DNA from 4 places in the Pantoea sp. X-Soil-MYKO-1289 genome. Region 4 is predicted to be linked to each of the others. Evidence: predicted binding sites of a transcription regulator. Region 4 holds the regulator's gene; each other region holds the start of a gene.
What was found. The regulator CRP, encoded in region 4, controls carbon source genes, mostly activating them, when cyclic AMP is high. The targets are predictions, from matches to a motif close to ATGTGANNNNNNTCACAT.

Region 1 (7,346 bases), 1.7 Mb from region 4:
TTAAAAACAAAAAGCGCCGCGCCAAATCCTGAAACCATCGATTCAGACGCAGCGGCTTTGCAGCATAATGTTTCACTCTCAGGCGATCTTTGCACCTGAATCGGGCAGCGCGGCGATGCCCAGCGAAGAGAGATCGAGATAACCGGCCAGGTCGCGCTGTTCGGCGCGCGGCAGATAGGGCAATTCCCCCAGCAGCGGCGCATCGATGCTGTCGCGCAGCACGTCGATCAGCTCAGCATAGTGCGCCAGGCCGGGGTTAATGCGGTTTGCCACCCAGCCGGCCAGCGGCAGCCCGTCACGCGCGATCGCCTCGGCGGTCAATAGCGCATGGCTGAGGCAGCCCTGCTTGATGCCCACCACCAGCACCACCGGAATATGATGCTGCGCCACCCAGCCGGAGAGCGGCTTCGCATCGTTCATCAGGCTGCGCCAGCCGCCGGTGCCTTCAACCACGACGCAGTCAGCCTGCTGCTCCAGCCGCTGCAGGCTCTGATTCAGCAGCGCATAGTCCATGGGCCTGCGCGGACGAATGCTGACTTCGTCTTCTTCATAAATCAGCGGGTTAATCGCATCGTAAGGCAGGGTAAGCGTCGAACTGCTCTGCAAAACCAGCGCATCCTTACTGCGCAGGCCTTCAGCGCTCCGCTCAGCGTTTCGAGCAACCGGTTTGAAACCCACCGCGCTCAGGCCAGCGCGAGCGAGATACTGCAGAAGCGCGCGCGAAACCACGGTCTTCCCTACAGCGGTGTCAGTGCCGGTAATGAACAGATTTTTCACCCCACTCCTCCTCAACGTAACGGTTTTGTTTTACAAAAAAGCAAAACCTATTGTAAGGAGTGCGGGCAGCAGGCGGCTTGCGTTAGCGCAAAGTTCAGTCGCGCTTAACCTTGTAACAGTTTTACCAGCAGATAGCCGCTGTAGAGGGCGTCTTTGATCAGGGCCGCCGCGCCGAGGGTGCCCGGCTCGCGGAACTCCGTGGGCGCCAGCTGAATCGCTTCGCTGTAGGCGGGCAGCGCCTGCTGGCGGATGGTGCTGCTGACGGCGGGAAACAGCACTTCAGCGGCTTCGTTAAGCGGCGAGCCGATCAGAATATGCTGCGGGTTGAAGATATTGACCATCATCGCCAGCATCCGTCCGACATGATGCCCGACGCCCGCGATGGCGTCGCGCGCCAGCCGATCGCCCTGCTGGGCCGCCACACAGAGCCTCTCCAGCGTTAACGGCTGCTGGTGCAGCACGCTGTCGGGCTGCGCGGCGAGGCGCTGCGCCGCCAGCGCCAGCAGGCTGCCGGTGCTGGCAACCGTCTCCAGACAGCCGTGATTGCCGCAGTAGCACTGCTGACCGTAGGGATCGATCTGGGTATGTCCAATCTCAACCAGCGCACGGCCGCTTTTATGCAGCAGCTGGCCGCCGCTGATCACGCCCGCGCCGACGGTATCGTCAATGACAATCTGGATGACGTCCTGCGCGCCGCGCGACGCGCCGAACAGCGACTCCGCCAGCGTCCAGGCGGAGATGTCGTGCTGCACAAATACCGGCACGCCGGTGCGCTGCGCCAGCGTATCGCCCAGCGGTATCTCGCGCGCCTCATAGCCTGGCAGCCGGTGCACCACGCCCGAGGCGGCGTTAATCAGCCCTGGCAGCGTGATGGCAATTGCCGTCAGCCTTTCCAGCTTGCGCTGGTGGCGCATAAAAAAGGCGTCGACACGATCGATCAGCGAGGTCAGCAGCGGCTGCTGCGCTTCATCAGGTAGCGGTGAGGTCTCCTCCACCAGCGCGCGGCTGCTGAGATCGCGCAGCGTCAGGGTCAGCGCGCCATGATGCAGGCGCACCGCGAGGTAGTGCCAGGCGAGCGTATCGAGGATCAGGCCGATGGCCGGTCGGCCGCGCGAGCCTGGCTCCTGAAATTCCGTCTCCTGCACCAGATGAGCATCAAGCATTTCACGCACGATTTTGGTGATGCTGGCGGGCGCCAGCTGCGCCAGGCGGGAAAGTTCGATACGCGAAATCGGACCGTAGAGATCGATCAGGCGGTAAACAACGCCTGCATTAGTCTGTTTGATCTGGTCAATGTGACCAGGCTGACTATCCAGCTTCACGCCCTGTGCTCCCGGTTATTTTCGCGCTTCTAAATAAACAGCGACTATGGTGAGGCAGATTGCGCCTGAGCGTCAAATATTTGATTTGAAATGTGATTTGCAGCACATAAAAACCGGACTTTGCTTAAGGTCTGGCCCTTATTTTTGCGCTTCTGGCGACAGAAGCCGCATCATATTGCGCATCTGCATCGACGGCTCGCGCTCGCCCGACCAGACCAGCCACACCTCCGACAGCGCATCTTCCTCTTTCAGCGGCAGCCAGACCACATCGGCCAGACGCGCGCGCGCGAAGGACGCAGGCAAAATCGATACGCCAAGGCCGGTAGCCACCAGCCCGAGGATGGTCATCGCCTCGCCCACCTCCTGCATGATGTAGGGCTTAATCTGATAGCGGCGCAGCAGGCTGAGGATTTCGCCGTGCAGCGCCGTGCCGCCCTGCGGATCGAAGAAAATGAAAGGTTCGTTCGCCAGGGCGCTGACGGAGAGGGTTTCCACGTCCGCCAGCGGATGCGCCCAGTGCACCACCGCGCGCAGGGGTTCGCGCAGCAGCAGCTGATGACGCAAATCGGGCGGCAGCGCGGTGTTGCGCATCACCCCCAAATCGAGTCGGCCCTCATGCAGCGGCGCAAGCTGCTGTCGGGTGTTGATCTCCTGCATCTGGATATGCACCTGCGGCCAGCGCTGGCGAAACTGATAGAGCGCGTCCGAGACCAGGCCGGTAAAGGGCGCAGAAGAGGTAAAGCCGATGCGCAGCTCGCCCTCTTCGCCGCGCTCCAGCCGCGCCGCGCGACTGGCCGCCTGCTCGACCTGCTGCAAAATCGCCCGCGCGTCGCTGAGGAACTGTTGCCCGGCCGGCGTGAGCTGAACGCTGCGATTGGTGCGGGTAAACAGCTTCGCGTCAATCTCCTGCTCCAGCTGCATGATCTGCTGGCTGAGCGGCGGCTGAGAGATGTTGAGCCGCTGTGCGGCGCGGCCAAAATGAAGCTCTTCGGCGACCGCGAGAAAGTAGCGCAGGTGACGCAGTTCGATATTCATATTTTAAACATATCAATTGAGATTATTAATATATTAGACAACCTATTAGCGCTTTCCTAGAGTAGTCCTACTCTTTTCAGCTGAGGAATTAACGTGCGTCGCTCTTCTCAGGCGGTTACGCTCGACGACGGCGAGTTAGCCGATTCGACGGCAGTCTCTCCCGCGGCATCATCCGTATGGATCAAACGCGGCACGCCGCAATTTATGCGTGTCACCCTTGCGCTCTTTTCCGCCGGTCTGGCAACCTTCGCGCTGCTCTACTGCGTGCAGCCAATTCTGCCGGTGCTGTCGGCGCAGTTCGGCGTATCGCCCGCCGAGAGCAGTATTTCGCTCTCGATCGCTACCGGACTGATGGCGCTGGGGCTGCTGGTGACCGGCCCGCTTTCCGACGCCGTGGGCCGCAAGAACGTGATGGTGACGGCGCTGATGCTGGCGGCAATTTGCACCCTGATTTCCGCCACCATGAACAGCTGGCAGGGCATTTTGCTGATGCGCGCCCTCACCGGCCTTTCGCTCAGCGGCGTGGCCGCCGTGGGCATGACCTACCTCAGCGAAGAGATCCATCCCAGCGTTATCGCATTTTCTATGGGGCTCTATATCAGCGGCAACTCCATTGGCGGCATGAGCGGCCGCTTGCTGAGCGGCGTGCTGACCGATTTCTTTTCCTGGCGCGTCGCCATCGCGGCGATTGGCTGCTGCGCCCTCGCGTCGGCGCTGATGTTCTGGCGCATTCTGCCTGCGTCACGCCATTTTCGTCCGGCGTCGCTGAAGCCGCGCAGCCTGATGATTAACTTTCGCCTGCACTGGCGCGACCCTGGACTGCCGCTGCTGTTCGCCGAAGGCTTTCTGCTGATGGGCGCCTTCGTCACGCTGTTCAACTATATCGGCTACCGTCTGCTCGGCGCGCCTTACCATCTCAGCCAGGCGGTCGTCGGCCTGCTCTCTGTGGTCTATCTGACCGGCTCCTGGAGTTCGCCGAAGGCGGGCGCGCTGACGATGAAGCTGGGACGCGGCCCGGTGCTGCTCGGCGCTACGGCGCTGATGCTGACGGGCCTGCTGCTGACCGCGCTGAGCGCGGTGTGGTGGATTTTCGTCGGCATGATGCTGTTTACCGCCGGCTTCTTCGCCGCTCACGCGGTCGCCAGCGGCTGGATCGGCCCGCGCGCGCGTCGCGCCAAAGGCCAGGCGTCGTCGCTCTACCTTTTCAGCTACTATGTCGGCTCCAGCGTAGCCGGCACGCTTGGCGGCCTGTTCTGGCACAGCTACGGCTGGCCTGGCATTACCCTTTTTATCTCCGCGCTGCTGCTGCTCGCTCTGCTGACAGGCTGGCGTTTGCAGCGAAAACAGCTCTGACGCCGTACGGCGCTCACCAAAAAGGACGCAGCTGCGTCCTTTTTCGCCTCTTGACCCTGAGCCTGCTAACTTATTAGGGCCATAAAAAACAAAGTCGCCAATCCTCGCTATAATCCCTCTCACTCCAACAATAAATGTACTTTTTTTTACAGCAATGAGGATGTCCCAATGGGCCATTACTACTACGTTTCTAAAATTTCTGGCTACAACGATAACCATGTGGTGCATGCCGCAGGCTGCCAGTATCTTCCCCCGTTAGAATCCCGCCTGTTTCTCGGCACTTTTTATACCGCCAACGCCGCGATCCAGCAGGCGCGCAAGTATTACCCCGGATCGCTGGGTTGCGAGGCGTGCTGTCCGCTGCCGGTAAAAAAAAACCTGAAGGTACAGAATAGCGTGGCACTAAAGCATATCGCCTGACTCTGATTATGCTGGCCTCGCCGCGGAGGTCAGCAATGCTTTGCGCCGTTGCGCCAGTTTGTTAAGATTTCTCCTCTCTTTCCAGTAAGGTAGAGCTCTTCTTCCTGATGCCTGAGCAAACTATGCGCGAAAAATATGCCGCTTCACAAATTGCCCTTCACTGGCTGACCTTTCTGCTGGTGGCGCTGGCGTACGCCACTATCGAGCTGCGCGGCTTTGCCGAGCGCGGCTCCTGGCAGGGCTATGCGATGATCATTACCCACTTCAGCGCAGGCTTTACCGTCCTGCTGCTGATGCTGGCGCGTCTGTTTTTGCGCACGCGCCATCGTACGCCACCCATTACGCCGCCGATCGCCCGCTGGCAAACCGGCCTGGCGCATCTGGTGCATACGCTGATCTATGCGCTGTTTATCACCCTGCCGATTCTGGGCCTCACCTCGCGCTATCTGCGCGGGCGAGACTGGTGGCTGTTCGGCATACCGATGCCGGTGGCGAGCGAACCCAGTTTCGATCTCTCTGACAGCCTGATCGAATGGCATGAAACGCTGGCACCGCTGGGATACTGGCTGATAGGCCTGCATGCCGCGGGCGCGCTGTTTCATCACTATTTTCTCAAGGACAATACGTTGAAACGTATGATGCCGGGCAAAACGCCGCGCTGATAACCCTTGTTTATCGCCCGCGGGCCGGGCGATAAAAAACTTTCAGGAATAAAACTGCGTTTCACCGTTCCCCTTACCGTGCAATTCCCTCACAATGGTCAATAATTGTGACGCAAGTCACTTTCGTGGATGTGAAAACCGCATCTTTTTGCTGCTGCTCTGACTGATTTTATTTTCATGCAATCAACTACTGTATCCCGTAAAACGGCCTGGCTACGCGTGGTGCTGCTGGCTATCGCCGCCTTTGTTTTCAACACCACTGAATTCGTGCCCGTCGGCCTGCTTTCCGATATCGGCGCCAGCTTCAGCATGAAAAGCGCCGACGTGGGCATTATGCTCACTATCTACGCCTGGGTGGTGGCGCTGCTTTCGCTGCCGCTGATGCTGCTGACGCGCAATATCGAGCGGCGCATCCTGCTGTCGGCGCTGTTCCTGATCTTTATCCTGAGCCATGTGCTGTCGACCTTCGCCTGGAGCTTCACCTCGCTGGTGGTGTCGCGCATCGGCATCGCGCTGGCGCATGCGGTGTTCTGGTCAATTACCGCCTCGCTGGCGATTCGCGTCGCGCCCGCCGGTAAAAAGACCCAGGCGTTAAGCATGCTGGCGACCGGCACTGCGCTGGCGATGGTGCTGGGCGTGCCGATTGGCCGCGTGGTAGGACAATATCTGGGCTGGCGCACCACCTTCGGCATGATTGGCGCCTCGGCGCTGGTGCTGATGGTGCTGCTGGCGCGTATTCTGCCGCGTCTGCCGAGCGAACACACCGGCTCGCTGAGCAGCGTGCCGATGCTGTTTCGCCGGCCCGCGCTGGTGAGCATGTATCTGCTGGTGACGCTGGTGGTGACCGCGCACTACACCGCCTACAGCTATATCGAGCCGTTTATGCAGTTCGTGGCGAATGCGGATGAGAACTTTACCACGCTGCTGCTGCTGCTGTTCGGCTCCGCCGGGATCCTGGGCAGCGTGCTCTTTAGCTCGCTGGGCAATAAGTTCCCCTCTGCGCTGCTGATCGCCGCGATAGCGATTATCACCCTCTGCATGGGGCTGCTGATTTTCGCCGCCGTTCGTCCGGCCGCGATTGCGACGCTCTGTATTCTGTGGGGCATGGCGATGATGATGATCGGCCTGGCGATGCAGGTGCGCGTGCTGTCGCTGGCGCCGGATGCCACCGACGTGGCGATGTCGCTGATGTCAGGCATCTATAATATCGGCATCGGCGCGGGCGCGCTGCTGGGCAATCAGGTCAGCGAGCATCTGAGCATGGGGGACGTGGGTAATATTGGCGGGCTGCTGGGGCTGGCGGCGCTGTTCTGGTGTATCGCTATCTTCCGCAAGTATCCGCAGTTGCGCAGCAACGGATAAAAAAAGGGCGTCGGAACCGGGTTCCGACGCCCTTTTTCTTAATTAAGGCTGGCGGCTGTGCCAGACAGCCTGCTCGCGCCAGAGGTCGAAGCGATGGGAAAAGGCTTTACGCGCACGTTGTCCTGCTTTCCCGACAGCTGCTGCTCCAGCGAAATCAGGCTGCCGCTGCCGCTGACGTTTACCGCTGCGGCCTCTGTCTGGTAATAAGGCGCAGCCTCAAGCTGCTCCGCCGCCGCGCTGGTCAGAGAAACCGCACTGAATAGCGCCGCCATAACGACATACTTCACGCTTTTCATCCTCTCTCTCCTTCTCTCCGACGCCGCTGACTTACTGATAAATCACTGCGGTGCCGTGCAGGTTGTTCTGACCGGAAGTCGAGGTGATGCGGAAAGATTTCGCGCCTGCGGCATCCGCT
Region 2 (7,346 bases), 3.8 Mb from region 4:
GCTCAGCCAGACGCCGCGACGTCCCAGGGTGATCAGCACGGTGCCGATACCTTTGGCGTGCAGCGCCTCTGCCGCGCGCGCCGCGTCCTCGTCGCTGGAGACGGCGATGCCGGTCAGGCTTTCCGCTTCGGTTTCATTCGGCGTGATGATATCCACCAGCGCCAGCAGCTCATCGTCGAGCGGCGTCGCCGGGGCGGGATTGAGGATCACCTGGGTCTGATGGGCGCGCGCTATCTTCGCCGCAGCCAGCACGCTCTCCAGCGGCGACTCCAGCTGCATCAGCAGCGCCGAAGCGTTGACGATGACCTGCTGATGTCGCTCCACGCAGTCTGGCGTCAACGCCGCATTGGCGCCCGCGCAGATGCCGATGCTGTTTTCCCCTTCGCCGTTGACGAAAATCATCGCCACGCCGGTGGGTTCGCCGCTCACGGTTTCAACCGCGGCGGTATCGACGCTGTCCCGCGCCAGCTGCGCGCGGATACGCTCGCCGATAGCGTCATCGCCCAGGCAGGCGATAAAGGCGATATCTGCGCCCGCTCGCCCGGCGGCGACCGCCTGGTTCGCCCCTTTGCCGCCAAACGCAACGGTATACTGCTCACCGATCACCGTTTCGCCGGGACGAGGAAAGTGCGTCAGGTTAAGAATATGGTCAGCATTAATGCTGCCGAGAACGGCCAGTTTTGCGCTTTTGCTCATAGGGTGTGATCCAGAAAGAGTGCGCCACCGGTTTAAGGGTGGCGCATTGCCCTGCTTTTCTTTGAGTTATTTGGTGACCAGTTTCAGGTCAACGGGATTGATGGCCTGCACTTTTTCACCTTTCAGCACTTTATCGGCGGTATCAACGCCAATCATGCCGATCTTTTCCGGCATCTGAGCGACTGTCGCCGCCAGCTTGCCGCCTTCGACCGCTTTTACGCCGTCGGCGGTGCCGTCAAAGCCGACTACCACGACATCAGATTTCCCGGCAGTTTGCAATGCACGTAACGCGCCAAGCGCCATTTCATCATTTTGCGCAAATACCGCCTGCACGTCCGGATGCGCCTGCAGCAGGTTCTGCATCACGTTCAGGCCTTTAGTGCGATCGAAGTCCGCCGGCTGGCTCGCCAGCACCTGGAATTTATGCGCGTCCGAGGCCTGTTTAAAGCCTTCGCCGCGTTCGCGCGCCGCAGAGGTGCCGGCAATCCCCTGCAGTTCAATAATTTTGGCGCTGTCGCCAAGACGTTTAGCGATGTAGTCGCCCGCCATTTTACCGCCGAAACGGTTGTCGGAGGCGACATGGCTCACCACTTTGCCCTGCGCCGCGACGCGGTCCAGCGTGATCACCGGGATATTGGCCTGGTTGGCCATTTTCACCGCGTTGCCGACCGCATCGGAATCGGTTGGGTTGATCAGCAGCAGTCTGGCGCCGCGCACGGTCAGATCCTGCACGTTAGCCAGCTCTTTCGCCGGGTTGTTCTGCGAATCCAGCACCACCAGGTTATAGCCCAGCTTGTCAGCCTCTTTCTGCGCGCCCTCTTTCAGCGAGACGAAGAAGGGGTTATTCAGCGTCGATACCACCAGCGCGATGGTATCTTTCGCCACTGCGCTGGCGCTTAATGTCGCGCCGAGGATCACAGCCAGTGCGGTCAACTTTTTCATCATTTCATCCTGTGTAAAGGTCAGAGTTATTTACTGCTTTTGTTATCCACCAGTACCGCCAGCAGGATTACCACCGCTTTTACGATCATCTGGTAGTAGGAAGAGACGCCCATCAGGTTGAGGCCGTTATTCAGGAAGCCCAGGATCAGCGCGCCAATCAGGGTGCCCATAATGCGCCCTTTACCGCCCGCCAGGCTGGTGCCGCCCAGCACCACCGCCGCGATAGCGTCCAGCTCGTAGCCGGTGCCCGCCGTCGGCTGGGCCGAAGAGAGGCGCGCGACCTCGATGGTGCCCGCCAGCGCGGCCAGCATGCCGCTCAGGGCGTAGACGATCACTTTTACGCGGTTAACGTTGATGCCGGAGAGGCGCGTAGCCGCTTCATTGCCGCCCAGCGCGTAGATGTAACGGCCGAGGCGCGTGTGGTGCAGCATGTACCAGGCGAGCAGGAAGACGATGGCCATCAGCCACACCGGCGTCGGGATCCCCAGCGGACGGCCGATGCCGAACCAGCCGAAGAGATCGGCGTTGTCATTGAAGCCGGTATTAATCGGGCTGCCGTCGGTGTAGACCATGGTGACGCCGCGCAGCAGCAGCATCATCACCAGGGTGGCGATAAAGGCCTGCACTTTGCCGCGCGCCACGATAGTGCCGGTGACGGCGCCGATCGCCGCCCCCAGCGCCAGCGCGCCCGCTACCGCCACCAGCGCGTTGACTTCCATGCCCACCAGCGAGGCGGCCACCGCGCCCGTCAGCGCCAGCAGCGATCCCACCGAGAGATCGATGCCGGAGGTGAGGATCACCAGCGTCATGCCGACCGCCATAATGGCGTTGACCGAGGTCTGCTGCAGAATATTGAACAGGTTCGCTACGGTGAAAAAGTTAGGGCTCTGGCTCGCCACCACCGCGATCAGCACGATGAGCGCAATCAGCGATTTTTGCTCCATCAGCCAGGCTTTGCTGAACCAGCGACGGCTGGAGGGTAAGGTTTGGGTGCTCATACAACTAAATCCTCGCTGTGTTGCTTGCCTACGGCTGCCGCCATTAACGATTCCTGCGTCGCCTGCTCGCGGGTAAATTCGCCGCCGGAACGGCCTTCATGCATCACCAGGATGCGGTCGCTCATGCCAAGCACTTCCGGCATCTCCGATGAGACAAGAATGATGCTTAGCCCTTCGGCCTTGAACTGATTGATAAGCTGGTAAATCTCTTTTTTCGCCCCGACGTCGACGCCGCGCGTCGGTTCATCCAGGATCAGCACGTTGGGACGCGTCATCAACCCGCGCGCGATGGCCACTTTCTGCTGATTGCCGCCGGAGAGCAGGCCGATCGCCTGCTCCATTGACGGCGTTTTGATATTGAAAAGACGGATAAAATCGCCCACCGCCAGCTGCTCGGCGGCATGTTTCAGCGTGCCGCTGCCGTTGCTGAAATAACGCAGCGCCGTCAGCGACATGTTCTCTTTTACCGACATGCCCAGCACCAGCCCGTCGCGCTTGCGATCCTCGGAGATATAGACGATGCCGCTGGCGAGTCCATCCTGCGGCGCGCGCGTCACCACTTCGCGGCCGTCGAGCCAGACGCGGCCTTTGCTGCGCGGCAGGGCGCCGTAAAGCAGCTTCATCAGCTCGGTGCGTCCGGCGCCCATCAGCCCGGAGACGCCAAGGATCTCGCCTTTGCGCAGCGTAAAGCTAACGTCATGCACGCCCGGTCCGCTAAGATTTTCGACCTTAAGACGAACCTCTCCCGGCGCCTGGTCGAGGCGCGGGTATTGATCTTCCAGCTTGCGCCCGACCATCATCTCGATCAGGCTCTCTTCGCTAAGCTCCTTCACCGGACGTTCGGCAATAAACTGGCCGTCGCGGAAAACCGTCACGTCGTCGCAAATCTCGAAGATCTCTTTCATGCGGTGGGAGATATAAACAATGCCGCAGCCCTGCGCCTTGAGTTCGTTGATCACGCGAAACAGCGACAGCGTTTCGGTATCGGTCAGCGCGTCGGTCGGCTCATCCATGATGATCACCTGCGACTTAAAGCTCAGGACTTTGGCGATCTCCACCATCTGCTGATCGCCGATCGAAAGATCGCCCACCAGCTTGTGGCTGTTGAAACGCAGGTTAAGACGCTTCAGCAGCGCGTCCGCCTCGGCGTACATCCGCTTCCAGTCGATACGGCCGAACCGGTTAACGAACTCGCGTCCCAGAAAAATATTTTCCGCCACGGTCAGCTGCGGAATGAGGTTCAGTTCCTGATGAATAATGCCGATACCCGCTTCCTGCGACGCTTTCGGGCCGCTGAAAGTGGTCTCTTCGCCCAGCCAGCGCAGCGAGCCCGCGTCGCGGCTGTAGATGCCGGTCAGCACCTTCATCATGGTGGATTTGCCGGCGCCGTTCTCGCCTACCAGCGCCATCACGCGTCCTGGATAGACCGCCAGCGACGCGCTCTTTAACGCCTTTACGCCGGGAAAGGATTTCTCAATCCCCTGGAGCTGTAATAAGGGTTGCATAACGGCCTCAGAAGGTGACGCCAGCGCTCAGGATGACATTCGCAAACGGAGAGCACTCTCCGCTGCGAATGACCGCCTGACTGCGTTGAGTCTGTTGTTTGAACTGTTCATGACTGGTGTAACGTACTGCAATCTTGTTTCCCTGGTGCTGTTGCAAGGCTTCGAGCACGGCGAGAAGCTCGCTATGGAGCTGCGGATTGTGCTGCTTAATCTCTTCCGCAATCAGGGCGCTCTCCACCTGCATCTCCAGCGTGACGGCTTTCATCACCTGCATAAAATCGGGCGTGCCGGGCGTCAGCGCCAGATCGATGCGCTGCGGTCCTGCCGGGATCGGCAAGCCGGCATCGGCTATGGTCAGCGTATCCGTATGGCCCAGGCGGGCAATCACGTAAGAGAGTTCAGCGTTTAACAGGCGACCTTTTTTCATTTTCTGCTCCAGAGCGAAACGTTTCGCTAGCGGCAGTGTATGAAATGGCGGCGGTAACTCAACGGGGGAAATCGAGAAGTGTGATCGTTATCGAAACGTTTCGCTCACGCGAGATGAAATTTGGCTTAGGCGATAAAAGGGCCGCAGACGCGGCCCGGCAGGAAAGGCGTTACGGCGCTTTACGCACCTGCTTAACGTCAAGTTCGATGCTGTTGAAATCTTTATCCAGCTCGCCCGTCAGCTCAACGCGATCTTTCGGCGTGATGGTCAAACCGTCCCAGCGCTTGTGGTCGATCTCAACTTTCATAGTGCCGGTGGCGTCGCGAAACAGATAATCCTCGTCGCCGATCTGCTTCTCCAGCTGGCCGCGCACGGTAATCCAGCTGTCGTCTTTCATCTCTTCCGCCTGCTTAACGGTGACCACGCTGCTCTGGTCGTGTTGAAAACCTCCCTGTTTCGCCTGAGCGGCAGGCGCATTCCCATCGACAAATCCGCCCTGAGTCGCGGCAAAGACCGGCGCGGTGGTCAGCGCCAGGATAGCTAAAAGTGCGGCATGCTTTTTCATCAAGTCACCTCGTTTCCATGAATGTGTATTTGGTACGCCTCCTATTAAAACAGCGAGTTCTTAACAGGATCTTAAGAGGTAAAAATAAGCGAAAAGTGGCGATATCGCCTGTACAAGCGCCGTTCTCCTTCGTATAAAGCCTTTGCGGATAAAGGAGGGAAGATGCGCATTTTACTGATTGAGGATGACCGGCTGATTGGCGACGGCATCAAGGCCGGCCTGGGCAAATTAGGTTTCAGCGTCGACTGGTTTGTTTCCGGCGATGAGGGTTTCGCCGCGCTGCATGCGGCGCCCTGGGATGCGGTGATCCTCGATCTTTCGCTGCCGCAGCGCGACGGGCTGGAGATTCTGCGCGACTGGCGCCAGCAGGGCGCGGACGTGCCGGTGCTGATCCTGACCGCGCGCGACGCCCTCGATCAGCGCGTGGAGGGTTTGCAGCTGGGCGCGGACGACTATCTCTGCAAACCCTTCGCCCTGACGGAAGTCGCCGCGCGGCTACAGGCGCTCATCCGGCGTCGCCACGGCCAGCTGCAGCCGGAGCTGCGTCACGGCAACGTCATTATGCAGCCCGCCAGCCACAGCGTGACGCGCGATGGCGAGCAGGTGCCGCTCAAAAGCCGGGAGCTGGCGCTGCTGGAACTGTTTTTACGCCATCCCGGCCGCGTGCTGACGCGCGCGCAGCTGGAAGAGAAGCTCTACAGCTGGGATGCCGACGTCTCCAGCAACGCGGTGGAGGTGCATATTCATCACCTGCGTAAAAAGCTCGGCGCGAGCTTTATCCGTACCGTACACGGCGTCGGCTATATGCTGGGAGAGCCGCAATGAGCCTGTTTCTCCGGCTTGGCGTCGGCTTCGTGCTGCTGCTCGGCCTCTGCTGGGGCTGCGCCAGCCTGAGCGCCTGGCTACAGACGCGCGATACCATCAACGAACTGTTCGACACCCAGCAGCTGCTGTTCGCCAAACGCCTGATGGCGCTTGACCTCGCCGCGCCCGCTGACGCCACGCTGCCCAAAAACAAGGCGCTGCTGCGCCACCATCGCGGCGATCAGGATGACGACGCGCTCGCCTTTGCTATTTTCACCCGCGACGGCAGACCCGTGCTGAACGACGGCGAAAACGGCAGAATGCTGCCGTTCGACGCCGAGGCGCAGGGGTTTCATGACGGGCGGTTAATCGACGACGACGACCGCTGGCGGTTTGTCTGGCTGACGACGCCGGACGGCCAGCACCGCATCGTGGTGGGCCAGGAGTGGGAATACCGCGACGATATGGCGAAAGCGCTGGTGCAAAGCAGCATTCTGCCCTGGCTTATCGCGCTGCCGCTGATGCTGTTGCTGCTGCTCGGCCTGGTGTGGCGCGAGCTGCGCCCGCTCAAGCGCATCACGCAGCTGCTGGCGCAGCGCGCGCCGGATGACGACAGGCCGCTGGACGCCGGGCGGGTGCCGCTGGAGGTCAGACCGCTGACGGAAGCGCTGAACGGGCTGTTCAGCCGCATCAGCGCCATGGTGCAGCGCGAGCGCCGCTTTACCTCTGACGCCGCCCATGAGCTACGCAGTCCGCTGGCGGCGCTGCGCGTGCAGAGCGAAGTGGTGCAGCTTGCCGCTGACGACGAAGTGATGCGCCAGCACGCTTTGCGCCAGCTGGACGCCGGCATTCAGCGCGCCACGCGGCTGGTGGATCAGCTGCTGACGCTGTCGCGCGCCGAAGCTGAGGACGCGCGCGGCGCGTTTCAGCCTGTCGACCTCCATAGCCTGCTGCAGGAGGCGCTGGCCGAGCAGCTGCCGCACGCCGATCGCGCCGGCGTCGCGCTGCGTCTGGAAAGCCTTGCCGAGCCGGTTATTCAGGGTCATCCGCTGCTGCTGTCGCTGCTGGCGCGCAACCTGCTGGACAACGCCATCCGCTACACGCCGGAAGGCAGCGACGTCAGAGTCGTGCTGGAGAGCCGCGGGTTGCGCGTCGAGGATAATGGCGCGGGCCTGAGCGAGACGGAGCTGCAGCGTCTGGGCGAGCGCTTCTGGCGGCCGCCGGGACAGGAAAAAAGCGGTAGCGGGCTGGGATTATCGATCGTGCGGAACGTCGCGCAGCTGCACGGCATGCAGCTGCGTTTCAGCCAGCGCGAGGGCGGCGGACTCTGCGTCGCCCTGCGCTGGTAACCCTCAGATCTCGACCTGGGTGCCGAGTTCGATTACCCGGTTCGGCGGGATCTCGAACTG
Region 3 (7,346 bases), 2.0 Mb from region 4:
CGCAGATCCGTGATGCGCGCCTCGATCCCAAAATCAAGGCGATTATCCTGCGCGTCAACAGCCCTGGCGGCAGCGTAACGGCGTCTGAAGCGATCCGTGAAGAGCTGGCGGCAGCGCATGCGGCCGGCAAGCCCGTCGTGGTATCTATGGGCGGCATGGCGGCTTCAGGCGGTTACTGGATCTCGACGCCGGCGGACTATATCGTCGCCAGCCCAAGCACGCTGACCGGCTCCATCGGCATTTTCGGCGTCATCAATACGCTGGAGAACAGCCTGGATAGCATCGGTGTGCATACGGACGGCGTCGCTACCTCGCCGCTGGCGGACGTGGCCTCTACCAAAGCGCTGCCGACCGAAGTGCAGCAGCTGATGCAGCTGACGATTGAAAACGGCTACCGCAACTTCGTCGGTCTGGTCGCCGCTTCGCGCCATAAAACGCCGGAGCAAATCGACGCTATCGCGCAGGGGCACGTCTGGACCGGCAGCGACGCCAAAGCCAACGGCCTGGTGGATGCGCTGGGCGACTTTGACGATGCGGTGAAGAAAGCGGGCGAACTGGCGAAGGTCGCGAAGCCGCAGCTCACCTGGTATCAGGATCAGCCAGGCATGTTCGATATGCTGCTTAGCCAGGTTAACGCCTCGGCGCAGGCGGTGCTACCGACCACGCTGAAAGCCTGGCTGCCCGCGCCGATGCTGGACGTGATGAGCGCCATGAAACAGCAGCCCGGCCTGCTGAATAACCTCAACGATCCGCAAAATCGCTATGCGTTCTGTCTGAACTGCGGCGAAGTGCGATGAAGCTCGCAGCCCGGTCCTCGACCGGGCTGCTTTTCCCCCGCTTTCCCCTTATACTGCGCCTTTTACGGTAAGTCTGAGTTTCTGATGCAAAAGAAAAATATCTATGTCGCCTATACCGGCGGCACCATTGGCATGCAGCGTTCCGCGCAGGGCTACATTCCGGTTTCAGGTCACCTGCAGCAACAGCTGGCGAATATGCCGGAGTTCCACCGCCCTGAGATGCCGGATTTCACTATCCATGAATACGATCCGCTGATCGACTCTTCCGATATGACACCCGAAGACTGGCAGTCTATCGCGGAAGATATTCGACAAAATTATGATCGCTACGATGGATTTGTTATCCTGCATGGAACCGATACCATGGCCTTCACCGCTTCAGCGCTCTCGTTTATGCTGGAGAACCTGGCGAAGCCCGTTATCGTGACCGGATCGCAGATCCCGCTGGCGGAGCTGCGCTCCGACGGCCAGCAAAACTTATTGAACGCGCTCTATGTGGCGGCGAACTATCCCGTGAATGAAGTCTCGCTGTTTTTCAACAACCAGCTCTATCGCGGCAACCGCACCACGAAAGCGCATGCGGATGGCTTTAACGCGTTTGCCTCGCCGAACCTTTCTGCTCTGCTGGAGGCCGGCATCCATATTCGTCGGCTGAATACGCCGCCCGCGCCGCAGGGCCAGGGCCCGCTGAAGGTGCATACCATTACGCCGCAGCCTATCGGCGTTGTCACCATCTATCCGGGCATCTCGGCGGATGTGGTGCGCAACTTTTTACGCCAGCCGGTAAAAGCGTTGATCCTGCGCTCCTACGGCGTCGGCAACGCGCCGCAGAACGCCGAGTTTCTCGCCGAGCTGCAGCAGGCCAGCGAGCGCGGCATTGTGGTGGTTAACCTGACCCAGTGTATTTCCGGCAAGGTGAACATGGGCGGCTACGCCACCGGCAACGCCCTTGAGCATGCGGGCGTCATAAGCGGATTTGATTTAACGGTGGAAGCCGCACTGACCAAGCTCCACTTTTTACTGAGTCAGTCGCTCTCCTGCGATGAGATCCGCGCCAGGATGCAGCAAAATTTGCGCGGTGAACTGACCGAAGACTAATTACGGAGCCACCTGTTATGAAGCAGGCCCTCATCATCATAGATATTCAAAACGATTTTTGTCCCGGCGGCCCCATGGCCGTGCATGAAGGCGATATGACCGTGCCGGTCGCCAACCGCTATGCGCGCGAATTCCGCGCGCGCGGCGAGTGCGTGCTGGCGCTGCAGGACTGGCATCCGGCTAACCACGGCAGCTTCGCCTCGGTATCCGGCGAACCGGTCTACACGCTGGGCGAACTCAACGGGCTGGCGCAAATCTGGTGGCCGGATCACGGCATTCAGGGTTCCGTTGGCGCCGAGCTTCATCCCGGCCTCGATCGCAACCTGATCGACGCGGTATTCCATAAGGGACAGGATGTCGATGTCGACAGCTACAGCGCCTTTTTCGACAACGGCCATCGGCGCAAAACCGAGCTGGACAGCTGGCTGCAGGCGCGCGGCATTACCCATCTGATGATGCTGGGAATCGCCACGGACTACTGCGTGAAGTACAGCGTGCTGGATGCGCTGGAGCTGGGTTATCAGGTAACGGTGGTGAAGGAAGGCTGTCGCGGCGTGAATCTCAGCCCGGAAGACAGCGATATCGCGTTCGCCCAGATGAAGGCGCAGGGCGCGGTGCTGATCTAGCGGAAAAGAGTAAGGCCGACGCCATGTCGGCCTTTGCTTCAGTGCAGGTTGATGCGCGTTATTTCCGCATCGATGCCGAACTCTTCTTTCAGCTCTCGCTTCGATTTCGTCACCATTTCGCCGCCCTTACCGATGGTCATATGCTGCGGCGCCTCATTGTGGCGCGCCTGATAGAGCATCACCAGCTGCAGGCAGTTGTCGCGCTGCTCCTGTGACAGCGCCACGCCGTCGGGCCATTTACCGGTTTCCACCGCCGTCGCCAGCCGTTCGTAGACCTCAGGCGTCATGGCGTCGACCATCGCCTCAAGCTGTTGTTTCATTCATCACCCCTGCTGTTCGTCGCCCTGCTCGTCGGTAAAGCTCAGCGACGCCGAGTTAACGCAGTAGCGTTCGCCGGTCGGCTGCGGCCCGTCCGGGAAAACGTGTCCCAGATGCGCGTCGCAGTTATTGCAGCGAATTTCGATCCGATGCATGCCGTGAGAGTCATCCTCCAGATAGCGAATCGCGTCATCGCTGACTGGCTGATAGAAACTCGGCCAGCCGCAGCCGGAGTCATACTTGGTTTCCGAGAGAAACAGCGGCGCGTTGCAGACCAGGCAGTGATAGATGCCTTCCTGTTTATTGTGCAGAAGCGCGCCGCTAAAAGGCGGCTCGGTGCCGCGCTGCTGGGTCACATAGCGCTGCATTTCAGACAATTGCGCAATTTTTGCTTCAGGTGCGGTTTCTTTAGCCATTTGAGTGGTTCCGGAGAGTGTCATTCTGAAAAAATCGTCTACTATTCTAACAAACGAATAACATTACCGGGGCTTTTTTCGTGCTTAGCGGCCATACTTCCCTTTCGCAGCGTAGATTTGTGACCTCGATCACCTTTTGCTAACGCTATCCCTTTATATTCAGCAATCGGGTTTCGGCATCATCTTAACACGCTTGTTGCGCAAGCGGTTGCGCATCAAATTATTCCTGTCGAACGGATTGACCTGTCGCAACTATTGACACGATTCCGCTTGACGCCTGGTAAGGTTTTTGTAATTTTACAGCCAACCTTTTATTCACTAACAAATAGCTGGTGGAATATATGACTATCAAAGTAGGTATCAACGGTTTTGGTCGTATCGGCCGTATCGTTTTCCGTGCTGCTCAGCAGCGTTCTGACATCGAAATCGTTGCGATCAACGACCTGTTAGACGCGGACTACATGGCTTACATGCTGAAGTACGATTCAACGCACGGCCGCTTCGACGGTACCGTTGAAGTTCAGGACGGCGCGCTGATCGTTAACGGCAAAAAAATCCGCGTTACCTCTGAGAGAGACCCGGCTAACCTGAAGTGGGACGAAGCAGGCGTTGACGTTGTTGCTGAAGCGACCGGCATCTTCCTGACTGACGAAACCGCACGTAAACACATCACTGCCGGCGCGAAAAAAGTCGTGCTGACCGGTCCGTCTAAAGACGACACCCCGATGTTCGTTCGCGGCGCTAACTTCGACAAATATGCTGGCCAGGACATCGTTTCTAACGCTTCCTGCACCACCAACTGCCTGGCACCGCTGGCGAAAGTCATCAACGACAAATTCGGCATCGTCGAAGGTCTGATGACCACCGTTCACGCGACTACCGCCACGCAGAAAACCGTTGACGGCCCGTCTCACAAAGACTGGCGCGGCGGCCGCGGCGCATCTCAGAACATCATCCCGTCTTCTACTGGCGCAGCGAAAGCCGTGGGCAAAGTCCTGCCGGAGCTGAACGGTAAACTGACCGGTATGGCGTTCCGCGTACCGACTCCGAACGTTTCTGTTGTTGACCTGACCGTACGTCTGGAAAAAGCGGCTTCTTACAAAGAAATTTGTGCAGCGATCAAAGCCGCTGCAGAAGGCGAAATGAAAGACGTGCTGGGCTATGTTGAAGACGACGTGGTTTCTACCGACTTCAACGGCGAAGTGCTGACTTCTGTGTTCGACGCCAAAGCCGGCATCGCGCTGAACGACAACTTTGTGAAACTGGTTTCCTGGTACGACAACGAAACCGGCTACTCAAACAAAGTTCTCGACCTGATCGCGCTGGTTGCTAAATAAGCAGACCGGTTACGACAGACAACAAGGGCGACTTCGGTCGCCCTTTTTTTTCGTAGCAACAGGAAGGATTCGGTTATGCAAGATAAAATTTTCTCCCTGCCCGTGGTAAAGCAGATCTCCCCTTACCTCTCGCAGCGTCAGCTGGGCGATCTGCCGGTGATTGTGGTGAGCCATCCTCAGGTGCGCGCTGCGATCACGCTTCAGGGCGCGCATCTTATCGCCTGGCAGCCGAGCGGAGAAAAGCCGGTTATCTGGCTGAGCGAAAAGTCGCTTTTTGCTGCCGGCAAAGCCATTCGCGGCGGCGTGCCGATCTGCTGGCCGTGGTTTGGGCCGGAAGGCGAACCGGCGCACGGTTTCGCCCGCAATCAGCCCTGGACGCTGTCGGCGCACGATGAGAACGAAGAGAACGTGATGCTGACCTTCGTGCTGGAGAGTACAGCGCAGACGAAAAAATTATGGCCGCATGACTTTACCCTGTTCGCCCGTTTTCGCCTCGGCAAGCATTGCGAAATCGAGCTGGAAGCGCACGGCGACTTTACCGCGACAGGCGCGCTGCACAGCTATTTCCAGGTGGCCGATATCGCCGGCGTCGAGGTAAGCGGGCTGGGTTCGCACTTTATCGACAAGGTCGACAACAACAGCGAGCAAACCTCCAGCGGCAAACAGAGCTATCCGGGCCGTATTGACCGCGTCTTCACCCTGCCGGAGGATTGCGCGCTGATTCAGGATAAACAGGGGCAGCGCGTGATTGAGGTCTATCACCATCATCACAGCGACGTAGTGACCTGGAACCCAGGCGTCGAGCTGTCATGCAGCATGGCGGATATGGCCAACGACGGCTATAAAACCATGGTGTGCGTGGAGACGGCGCGCATCTCTAAACCAATGCGCAGCGCGGGCGAAAAACCGGCGCGGCTGGCGACTACCTTCCGTCTGCGACAGAAAGGGTAAAAGCGGTCAGGCAACAGTCTGATTTCAGGAGAGGGTGACACGGAACGCAGAGCAAAACGTCCCGCTTCAGAAGGGCGAGCGACAGGCAAACGCTCCGTGTCACTTGCGCCAGCAGAATCCTGGCATGGCTTTACCTTTAGACGACATCCAGCGCCATCTTGTGCTGCGGCGGCGGAAACGCTTTGTTGATGCGCGCCAGCTCATCGTCGCTCAGCCGGATATGCAACGCCGCGGCGTTCTCTTTCACGTGCGCCTGCGAACTCGCCTTCGGGATTGCCATCACGCCCTCTTTGCGGATAACCCATGCCAGCAGCAGCTGCGCGACGCTAATGCCCTTCTGTTGTGCAATCTCCAGCAGCGTCGCGTCGGAAAAGAGCGCCTGTCGCAGCCTGCCGGCCTGCGCCAGCGGACAATAGGCCATGACCGGCATCTGATGCTGCTGGCAGGCGGGCAGCAGATCGAACTCGATGCCGCGCGACGCGAGATGATACAGCACCTGATTGGTGGCGCAGCGTGCGCCGCCGGGCTCTTCCAGCAGCTCCTGCAGATCGTCGACGTCAAAATTAGAGACGCCCCAGCGCAGGATTTTTCCCTGCTGCTGCAGGGTTTCCATTGCGCGAATGGTCTCTTCAAGCGGCACGTTGCCGCGCCAGTGCAGCAGATAAAGATCAAGCCGGTCGGTACCGAGCCGCCGCAGACTGCGCTCGCAGGCGTCGACGATGTCCGCTTCGCCCGCGTTCCAGGGATAGACCTTCGAGACGAGAAACGCCTCGTCGCGTCGTCCGCGCAGCGCTTCGCCGACCACCTCTTCCGCGCCGCCGTCCGCATACATCTCGGCGGTGTCAATCAGCGTCAGGCCCGCATCGAGACCCGCCTGCAGGGCGGCAACCTCTTCACGGCGGCGCGCGGCCTCTTCGCCCATATACCAGGTGCCCTGACCTATCGCGGGTAGTCGCGTGTGGTCATCAAAAGCGATCGCTTTGTCCATCCATTTGCTCCTGCATCAAATCAGGGCACCCTTTTGGTGCCTGGTTAACAATTTGCGCCATGATGGCGCCGATTAGAAGCTGTAGCTGATGCCGGTCCAAAGCGTAGTCTGTCCGCTCTTATCGATCATCGGGCTGTCTTTAATCTCGCTGTCGAAGCGGGTATAGCGTCCGACCAGGCTGGCGTTCCACTGCGGCGTGATCTGATAGCTGGCGCTCAGCTCGACGTAGGGAGACCAGCTGTCGTCAGGCTGATAGCGGTCGATACCGGTACGCGCCGACTCATGGCTGGAGACGCCATAGTAGTAGCGGTTCTGATTGGCGCTGGTCCAGATCGCGCCGACGCCTGGCGTCAGGCTGAAATCGCCGAAGTTGAAGCGGTAGAGGTAGGTCATATCCCAGATGATGCCGTTGCTGTTGTTCAGCACATCGCCCAGCAGCGCGGTGCGCAGGATGCCCCACTCCGCCCTGTGGTTATAGGTGGCGCCGCCCATCAGCGTCATACGGCGCTTATCAAGGCCCTTCATGTCGCCAAGATCGTTGTCGCCCGGATCGTACTGCTGCGGCGAACCGAGCAGCGTCAGAGAGAGCTGATTTTGCGCATCTTTCCACAGGTAATAGCCGCCCTGCAGAGAGCGGAACCAGAAATTATCGCCCTCGTAATTGATGACGGGAACCGGCAAATAGCGATCCTGTCCGCCACGATAGGGTGACTGCGCGTAAATCACTGATGCGCCAAGCGACAGGGATTCAGCAGCAGCGGTATTAGCGAAAAAAAGAGCACAAATAATCGCGCCAGGCGCTTTAAGTTTGAATT
Region 4 (7,346 bases):
GCGCGAAATTCCGTCGCTGGACGAGAGCTTTGTGGTGATCCATTTTCGCGGGCTGGAGAATATCGACTTCCCCTATCTGCTGGCGATGCTGCAGGGCTCATTTATTTCGCACATCAATACGCTGGTGGTGCCGGGCGGCAAGATGGGGCTGGCGATGGAGCTGATTATGGCGCCGCTGGTGCAGCGGCTGATGGAAGGCAAACAGATCGCCTGACCAGGTCTGGCGCGGTCGCGGGTAGCAAGGCCCGATCGCAAAGACGCAAAAAACGGCATCCCTGCCAGCTCGGCCCGCGCGTATACGCCCCTCATCCTTGATGGGGCGCCCGTAAACGGGCCAACGCGTTGCGTTGTTCAAAAACGCTCCCGGCGTTTTTGTCCATGGCGCGGGACGCTTTGCTCTTCGGGCCTTGCTACCCGCTCCTTACGTACAGTGCGCTTTTTTACAGCGCGACCACTTCATAGCTATGGGTCATCTCTACGCCTTTGCCCAGCATTAACGCCACCGAACAGTACTTCTCCGCCGAGAGATCCACCGCGCGCGCGACCGCTTTATCGCTCAGCGCCTTGCCGGTGACCACGAAATGCAGATTAATATGGGTAAACAGGCGCGGCGCCTCTTCGCGACGCTCCGAGGTCAGCTTCACCTCGCAGTCCACCACATCGTTGCGGCCTTTTTGCAAAATAGAGACCACGTCGATGGCGCTACAGCCGCCCGCGGCCATCAGCACCATCTCCATCGGACTAGGCGCTTTATCGCCGGAGTTGCCGTCCATCAGGATCTGATGTCCCGACGCCGACTCGCCGAGAAAGGTTAATCCTTCGACCCACTTCACTCTTGCCTGCATGTTTCTACCTCGAGAATAGCCCGTTTGCCGCCAGAGTACGCGTTCACCTGGCAAACAGCAATCCAGAGTAATCCCCCCTTTGCTGAAGCGAGACAACAGAAGACAGTCGGCAAAAGCTGTGCTACAAACAGTGCTGAAAATAGTTCGTTCTGATAGGGACGAAGACGGGACATCTCAAGCGCCTGGCGCAAAATAAGGCCCGAATAATCTCCTTTAGGGGAAACGCTTGAAGCTTTCATCGCCTGGCAGGGACTCATCTCCCCGCGTTTTGGGCACGATTACAACAGAGGATAATAGCGAATGGTTCTCGGCAAACCGCAAACAGACCCTACACTCGAATGGTTCCTGTCCCATTGCCATATTCACAAATATCCATCCAAAAGTACGCTGATTCATCAGGGTGAGAAGGCTGAAACCCTCTACTACATCGTGAAAGGTTCCGTTGCGGTGCTGATCAAAGATGAAGAGGGCAAAGAGATGATCCTCTCTTACCTGAATCAGGGTGATTTTATCGGCGAGCTTGGCCTGTTTGAAGAAGGTCAGGAGCGCAGCGCCTGGGTACGTGCGAAAACCGCGTGCGAAGTAGCGGAAATTTCCTACAAGAAATTCCGTCAGCTTATCCAGGTGAATCCGGATATTTTAATGCGTCTCTCTTCGCAGATGGCGCGCCGTCTGCAGGTTACATCGGAAAAAGTGGGCAATTTAGCTTTCCTCGACGTGACCGGACGTATTGCACAAACCCTGCTTAACCTGGCGAAGCAGCCAGACGCCATGACGCATCCCGACGGCATGCAAATCAAAATTACTCGTCAGGAAATTGGCCAAATCGTTGGTTGCTCGCGTGAAACCGTGGGCCGCATTTTGAAAATGTTGGAAGACCAGAATCTGATTTCCGCACACGGCAAAACCATTGTCGTTTACGGCACCCGCTGATTTCCTCTCACTCACGGCGTGATGTCACCGTCACGCCGTTACTGTTTTTAGTGAAGTGATGTGGCGCCGAATCATCTATCACCCCGAAGTTAACTATGCCCTGCGGCAGACGCTGGTGCTCTGCATTCCGGTGGCGCTCGGCTGGCTGTTCGGCGATCTGCAAAAAGGCCTGCTTTTCTCTCTGGTTCCCGCCTGCTGCAACGTCGCGGGTCTGGATACGCCCCATAAGCGCTTCTTCAAACGTCTCATCGTCGGCGGCTCGCTGTTCGCGCTCGGCAGCTTCCTGATCCAGCTCTTAACCCTGAAAGGGGTGCCGCTGCCTGCCGTGCTCTTTGCTCTGCCGCTGCTGCTGGGCGTCACCGGCGAAATCAGCCCGCTGCACGGCCGCCTGCTCTCCGGCACGCTGGTGGCGGCCATCTTTACCCTGAGCCTGATCGGCCGATTGCCGATCTATGTGCCGCCGCTGCTCTATATCGGCGGCACGCTCTGGTACGGACTCTTCAACTGGTTCTGGTTCTGGCTGTGGAAAGAGCAGCCGATGCGCGAAACCCTGAGCCTGATCTACCGCGAGCTGGCGGACTACTGCGACGCGAAATATACCCTGCTGACCCAGCTTACCGACCCGGAAAAAGCGCTGCCGCCGCTGCTGGCGCGCCAGCAGAAAGCGGTCGATCTGATCAACACCTGCTATCAGCAGATGCATATGCTCTCCGCCAGCCGCGACAACAGCCACAAACGGCTGACGCGCGCGTTTCAGGTGGCGCTCGACCTGCAGGAGCATATCTCCGTCAGCCTGCATCAGCCGGAAGAGGTGCAGAAGCTGGTAGAGCGCAGCCACGCCGAAGCGGTGATCCGCTGGAACGCCAAAATTATCTCGGCGCGGCTGCGCGCGCTGGCCGACGCCATTCTCTACCATCAGTTGCCGAGTCGTTTCGATATGGAGAAGCCGCTCGGCGCGCTGGAGAAAATCGCCCGTCAGCATCCCGATAATCCGGTGGGCCACTTCTGCTACTACCACTTCAGCCGCATCGCGCGCGTGCTGCGCACGCAAAAACCGCTCTACCAGCGCGACCTGATGACCGATCGCCAGCGCCGCCTGCCGCTGCTGCCGGCGCTGCGCAGCTATCTGTCGCTGAAGTCCGCCGCGCTGCGCACCGCGGCACGCTTCGCCGTGATGCTGATGTTCGGCAGCGCGCTGGCGATGCTGTTCGATATTCCCAAGCCCTACTGGATCCTGATGACCATTATGTTCGTCAGCCAGAACGGTTACAGCGCCACGCGGGTGCGCATCCAGCACCGGGCGCTGGGCACCTTCGCCGGCCTGGTGATCGCCGCCGCCTCGCTGCGCTTCGCGGTGCCGGAATCGCTGGTGCTGCTGTTTATGCTGGTGGTGACGCTGGTGAGCTATCTGGTGACGCGTAAATATTACGGCTGGTCGATGATTGGCTTTACCGTGACGGCGGTCTACTCGCTGCAGCTGCTGTCGCTGAACGGCGCGCAGTTTTTACTGCCGCGTCTGATGGACACGCTGATGGGCTGCCTGATCGCCTTCGGCGGCATGCTGTGGCTGTGGCCGCAGTGGCAGAGCGGGCTGCTGCGTCAAAACGCCCACGACGCGCTGGAAACCTATCAGGATGCGCTGCGGCTGCTGCTGGGGCCGGAGCAGGAGGCGAAGAAGCTGGCCTGGCAGCGCATGCAGGTCAATCAGGCGCACAACGCGCTCTTCAACTCGCTCAATCAGGCGATGCAGGAGCCGGGCTTCAACGCCCAGTACCTGAAAGATATGCGCCTGTGGGTGACGCACAGCCAGTTTATCGTCGAGCATATCAACGCCATGACCATCCTCGCCCGCGAGCACACCATGCTGACGCCGGACCTGGCGCAGCGCTATCTGCAGTCGTGCGAAGTGGCGCTGCAGCGCTGCCAGCAGCGGCTGGAGTATGACGGACCGGGATCGCAAACTAACGTGATGGCGGGCATAGAAAACCTGGATGAAGGGCCGACGACGATTCTCGAGCAGCATGTGAAGCGCATTCTGGAGCATCTTAACGTGATGCATACCATCTCGTCGCTGGCGTGGAGCCAGCGGCCGCACCATGGCCGCTGGCTAATCAGACATTTGCGGAAAGGATAGTCAGGCGGTCAGCGCGCGTTCTACCGCCCGGGCGAAACGCGCCATGCCCTCTTCAATATCGGTGGGCTCAATCACCAGCGACGGCGCAAACCGGATCACGTCGGTGCCCGCCACCAGCACCATTAGCCCTTCCGCCGCTGCGGCGTTAAGGATGTCGCGCGCCTTACCGGCGTGCTGCGGCTTCAGCGCCGCGCCGATCAGCAGCCCTTTGCCGCGGATATCAGAGAAGAGATCCCGCTTCGCGTCGATCGCCTTCAGCGCCGCGACGAACTGCTCGCGACGCGCCTGAACGCCCTCCAGCACCTCCGGCGTATTGATCGCGTCCAGCGCCGCTTCCGCGACCGCGCAGGCGAGCGGATTGCCGCCATAGGTGGTGCCGTGCACGCCCGGCGACATGGTTGAGGCGATATCCTCGGTTGTCAGCATGGCGCTGACCGGGAAGCCGCCGCCCAGCGCTTTGGCGGTGGTAAGGATATCCGGCGTCACGCCGTAGTGCTCATAGGCGAACAGCTTACCGCTGCGTCCCATGCCGCTCTGCACCTCGTCCAGCACCAGCAGCGCCTGATGCTTATCGCACAGCGCGCGCAGCCCCTGCATAAACTCTGGCGTCGCGGGCATTACGCCGCCCTCGCCCTGAATCGGTTCGACCACGATGGCGCAGGTATGGTCGTCGATAACCGCTTTTACCGCCTCGAGATCGTTAAAGGGAACGTGCACGATATCCGCAGGTTTCGGCCCGAAGCCGTCGGAATATTTCGGCTGGCCGCCGACGGAAACGGTAAACAGCGTGCGGCCGTGAAACGCGTTGTGGAAGGCGATGATTTTGCTTTTGAACGGGCTGTGGCGCTGACAGGCGTAGTAGCGCGCCAGCTTGAAAGCGGCCTCGTTCGCTTCCGCGCCGGAGTTGGCGAAGAAGACGCGATCGGCGAAGGTGGCGGCGATAAGCTTGCTGGCAAGGCGCAGCGCCGGCTCGTTGGTAAAGACGTTGCTCAGATGCCACAGGGTTTCGCCCTGAGTTTTCAACGCCTCGACCAGCGCCGGATGACAGTGGCCCAGCGCCGTAACGGCGATGCCGCCGGAAAAGTCGATATACTCTTTGCCCTGCTGATCCCAGACGCGGCTGCCCTTGCCTTTGACCGGCACGAACTGCGCGGGTGCATAAACAGGCAAAATGACGTTATCGAACGTTTCCCGCGTTACCGCAATTTTCTCCGCTGCCATCGACGACCACCTTTGATTATTTATTGAGCCACAGTGAAATAATAGTCATAAAATATGCATAATAAATCAACCGAAGGCAAACATAACTTCAGGATTCAAGAAAATTACGCAGTAGCTGGTGTCCCTGCTCGCTCAGAATGCTTTCCGGATGAAACTGCACTCCTTCCAGCGCCATTTCCCGATGACGAAAGCCCATGATCTCATCCGGCTCGCCCTCTTTCAGGCTCCAGGCGGTGATCTCGAACGCGTCGGGCAGTGAGTCCCACGCCACGATCAGGGAGTGGTAGCGCGTAACGGTCAGAGGATGGTTGAGGTTGCGGAACACGCCGCGCTGGTTGTGGGCGATAGCGGAGGTTTTGCCGTGCATCGCCTGGCGGGCGCGCACGATTTTTGCGCCGTAAGCCTGAGCGATCGCCTGGTGACCCAGGCAGACGCCGAGCACCGGAATGCGCCCGGCGAAGTGGCGGATCGCCGCCATCGAAATGCCTGACTCGTCGGGCGTACAGGGCCCTGGCGAAATCACCAGATGCGATAGCGGCAGCGCCGCCATCTCTTCCAGCGTGATGGCGTCGTTGCGTACTACGCGTACCTGCGCGCCAAGCTCGCAGAAGTACTGATAAAGATTCCAGGTAAAGGAGTCATAGTTGTCGATTAGCAGCAGCATAGTCCGTCCTGACTGAGAAAACCGCCGCTATTCTACGCGTTTTACAGGCTGGCGCGACTCACGACGCGGGCAAAAACCGCCTCCAGCGGCGCCAGATCGCCGTCCGCGCCCGCCTGACTGGCCTCGCGCCACTGCGCTGGCTCGACCTTCTGCCAGTCAAGAAAATAGCCGGCGTGCAGCGCCAGCTGCTCGAAGAAGATGCGCTGGGCGCGACCGTTGCCTGCGCGGAAGGGATGCAGCATCGCGATTTCGCAGTAGTAGTGCGCGATGCGCGCCGCGAAATCCGCCTCTTCCAGATTGCGCAGTCCCTCTTCCTCTTCCAGCGCGTCCATCAGCGTATTGCCCTCTTTTTCGATGTATTCGAAGTGGCAAAACGGCGTGTCGTCGCGCCAGATATCAATGGTGCGCAGCTCGCCCGCCCAGCCGTAGACATCCTGAAACAGCGTGCGATGAATATGGCGCAGGAAAGGCAGGCCGATGGTGGCCGGCCCCAGCTCCAGGGTGGCGAGGCGCGCGGCGCTGAACGCCAGCTCCGCCTTGCGCAGTTGAGCGGCGTCGTGGATATCCAGACGGTTTTTCAGCACGTTGTCGTTCTGCCACAGATAGGGATCGCGGGCCACGCTGCTATTCGGCGCCATACTGCCTCCTCAGCGAATCGAGTCGCGCTTCGGCCGCGTCAGCCTGTTCGTAAGCGCTGGCAGGCTCCGCCAGGGTTAAGCCGTCCAGCCGACAGCTGGCCTGATAGCTGACGACGCGTCGCTGCTGCCAGAGCGTATTTTTCTGTTTCTCGGTGAGTTTGTTTGCCATGCCGCCTCCTGCTCAGGGTTGTCCACACTCTCGAAGCTGAGTATAGGAGCAAATTTTCCCTTTGCCGGAGACGGACAAGGCGAGGCCGCCAGAGGATGGCGGCGCTATAGCTCAGGGCAGGACTTTGGCGGAAAGGATAACTACCGGTTTTACCGGCACATTTTGATAAGGGCCGACATCTTTAGTCGGGACCTGGGCGATTTTATCGGCCACGTCCATTCCTTTCACAATTTTACCAAAAACCGCATAGCCGAAGTCGCGCTGGCCGTGGTCAAGGAAGGCGTTATCGGCGACGTTGAGAAAGAACTGGCTGGTGGCGCTGTCTTTATCGGCGGTGCGCGCCATAGAGATGGTGCCGCGCAGGTTGCGCAGACCGTTGTCCGCTTCGTTCTTGATCGGCGCGTTGGTCTGTTTCTGCTGCATGTCAGCGGTAAAGCCGCCGCCCTGCACCATAAAGCCCGGGATCACGCGATGAAAAATCGTGTTGTTGTAAAAACCGCTGTTAACGTAGTCAACAAAGTTTTTCACCGAAACCGGCGCTTTTTGATTATTCAGTTCGAGTTCGATATTACCGGCGGACGTGGTGAACAGGACGTGCGTATCGCCTTTGGCAGCCAGCGCCGAGGCGGAAACGGAGGAGAGCGCAAACAGGGCGACGGCCGCTGTAAGAGTACGTTTAAGCATGAATGAGTCCTTACCTTGGAGAGCAGCTTTTAACGACACTGATTGTAAAGAGCATAAA

Region 1: the regulator CRP is predicted to act here: its motif matches at 2,190-2,207, upstream of mlc (sugar metabolism global transcriptional regulator Mlc).
Region 2: the regulator CRP is predicted to act here: its motif matches at 4,647-4,664, upstream of rbsD (D-ribose pyranase).
Region 3: the regulator CRP is predicted to act here: its motif matches at 3,373-3,390, upstream of msrB (peptide-methionine (R)-S-oxide reductase MsrB).

What each region holds. Positions count from the first base shown of each region.
Region 1 covers NZ_AP036004.1:2,056,523-2,063,868, forward strand. Annotated here, with positions in the region: gene bioD (dethiobiotin synthase) at 79-777, opposite strand; gene mlc (sugar metabolism global transcriptional regulator Mlc) at 882-2,099, opposite strand; gene AC6I7Z_RS09970 (LysR family transcriptional regulator) at 2,238-3,134, opposite strand; gene ynfM (multidrug efflux MFS transporter YnfM/SxtP(Kp)) at 3,228-4,487, shown strand; gene AC6I7Z_RS09980 (hypothetical protein) at 4,656-4,907, shown strand; gene cybB (cytochrome b561) at 5,030-5,569, shown strand; gene AC6I7Z_RS09990 (sugar transporter) at 5,747-6,931, shown strand; gene AC6I7Z_RS09995 (hypothetical protein) at 6,970-7,227, opposite strand; gene bhsA (multiple stress resistance protein BhsA) at 7,259-7,346, opposite strand, start outside.
Region 2 covers NZ_AP036004.1:4,076,265-4,083,610, forward strand. Annotated here, with positions in the region: gene rbsK (ribokinase) at 1-696, opposite strand, end outside; gene rbsB (ribose ABC transporter substrate-binding protein RbsB) at 763-1,638, opposite strand; gene rbsC (ribose ABC transporter permease) at 1,665-2,636, opposite strand; gene rbsA (ribose ABC transporter ATP-binding protein RbsA) at 2,633-4,141, opposite strand; gene rbsD (D-ribose pyranase) at 4,149-4,568, opposite strand; gene AC6I7Z_RS19370 (YgiW/YdeI family stress tolerance OB fold protein) at 4,738-5,133, opposite strand; gene qseB (quorum sensing response regulator transcription factor QseB) at 5,296-5,958, shown strand; gene qseC (quorum sensing histidine kinase QseC) at 5,955-7,286, shown strand; gene kup (low affinity potassium transporter Kup) at 7,290-7,346, opposite strand, start outside.
Region 3 covers NZ_AP036004.1:2,307,359-2,314,704, forward strand. Annotated here, with positions in the region: gene sppA (signal peptide peptidase SppA) at 1-797, shown strand, start outside; gene ansA (asparaginase) at 882-1,895, shown strand; gene pncA (bifunctional nicotinamidase/pyrazinamidase) at 1,913-2,521, shown strand; gene AC6I7Z_RS11155 (YeaC family protein) at 2,560-2,841, opposite strand; gene msrB (peptide-methionine (R)-S-oxide reductase MsrB) at 2,845-3,255, opposite strand; gene gapA (glyceraldehyde-3-phosphate dehydrogenase) at 3,597-4,592, shown strand; gene AC6I7Z_RS11170 (D-hexose-6-phosphate mutarotase) at 4,668-5,543, shown strand; gene AC6I7Z_RS11175 (aldo/keto reductase) at 5,680-6,531, opposite strand; gene AC6I7Z_RS11180 (MipA/OmpV family protein) at 6,604-7,346, opposite strand, start outside.
Region 4 covers NZ_AP036004.1:323,381-330,726, reverse strand. Annotated here, with positions in the region: gene AC6I7Z_RS01505 (phosphoribulokinase) at 1-214, shown strand, start outside; gene AC6I7Z_RS01500 (OsmC family protein) at 441-845, opposite strand; gene crp (cAMP-activated global transcriptional regulator CRP) at 1,146-1,778, shown strand; gene AC6I7Z_RS01490 (YccS/YhfK family putative transporter) at 1,837-3,912, shown strand; gene argD (bifunctional acetylornithine/succinyldiaminopimelate transaminase) at 3,913-5,133, opposite strand; gene AC6I7Z_RS01480 (aminodeoxychorismate synthase component II) at 5,222-5,797, opposite strand; gene AC6I7Z_RS01475 (putative adenosine monophosphate-protein transferase Fic) at 5,839-6,435, opposite strand; gene AC6I7Z_RS01470 (YhfG family protein) at 6,422-6,604, opposite strand; gene ppiA (peptidylprolyl isomerase A) at 6,716-7,288, opposite strand.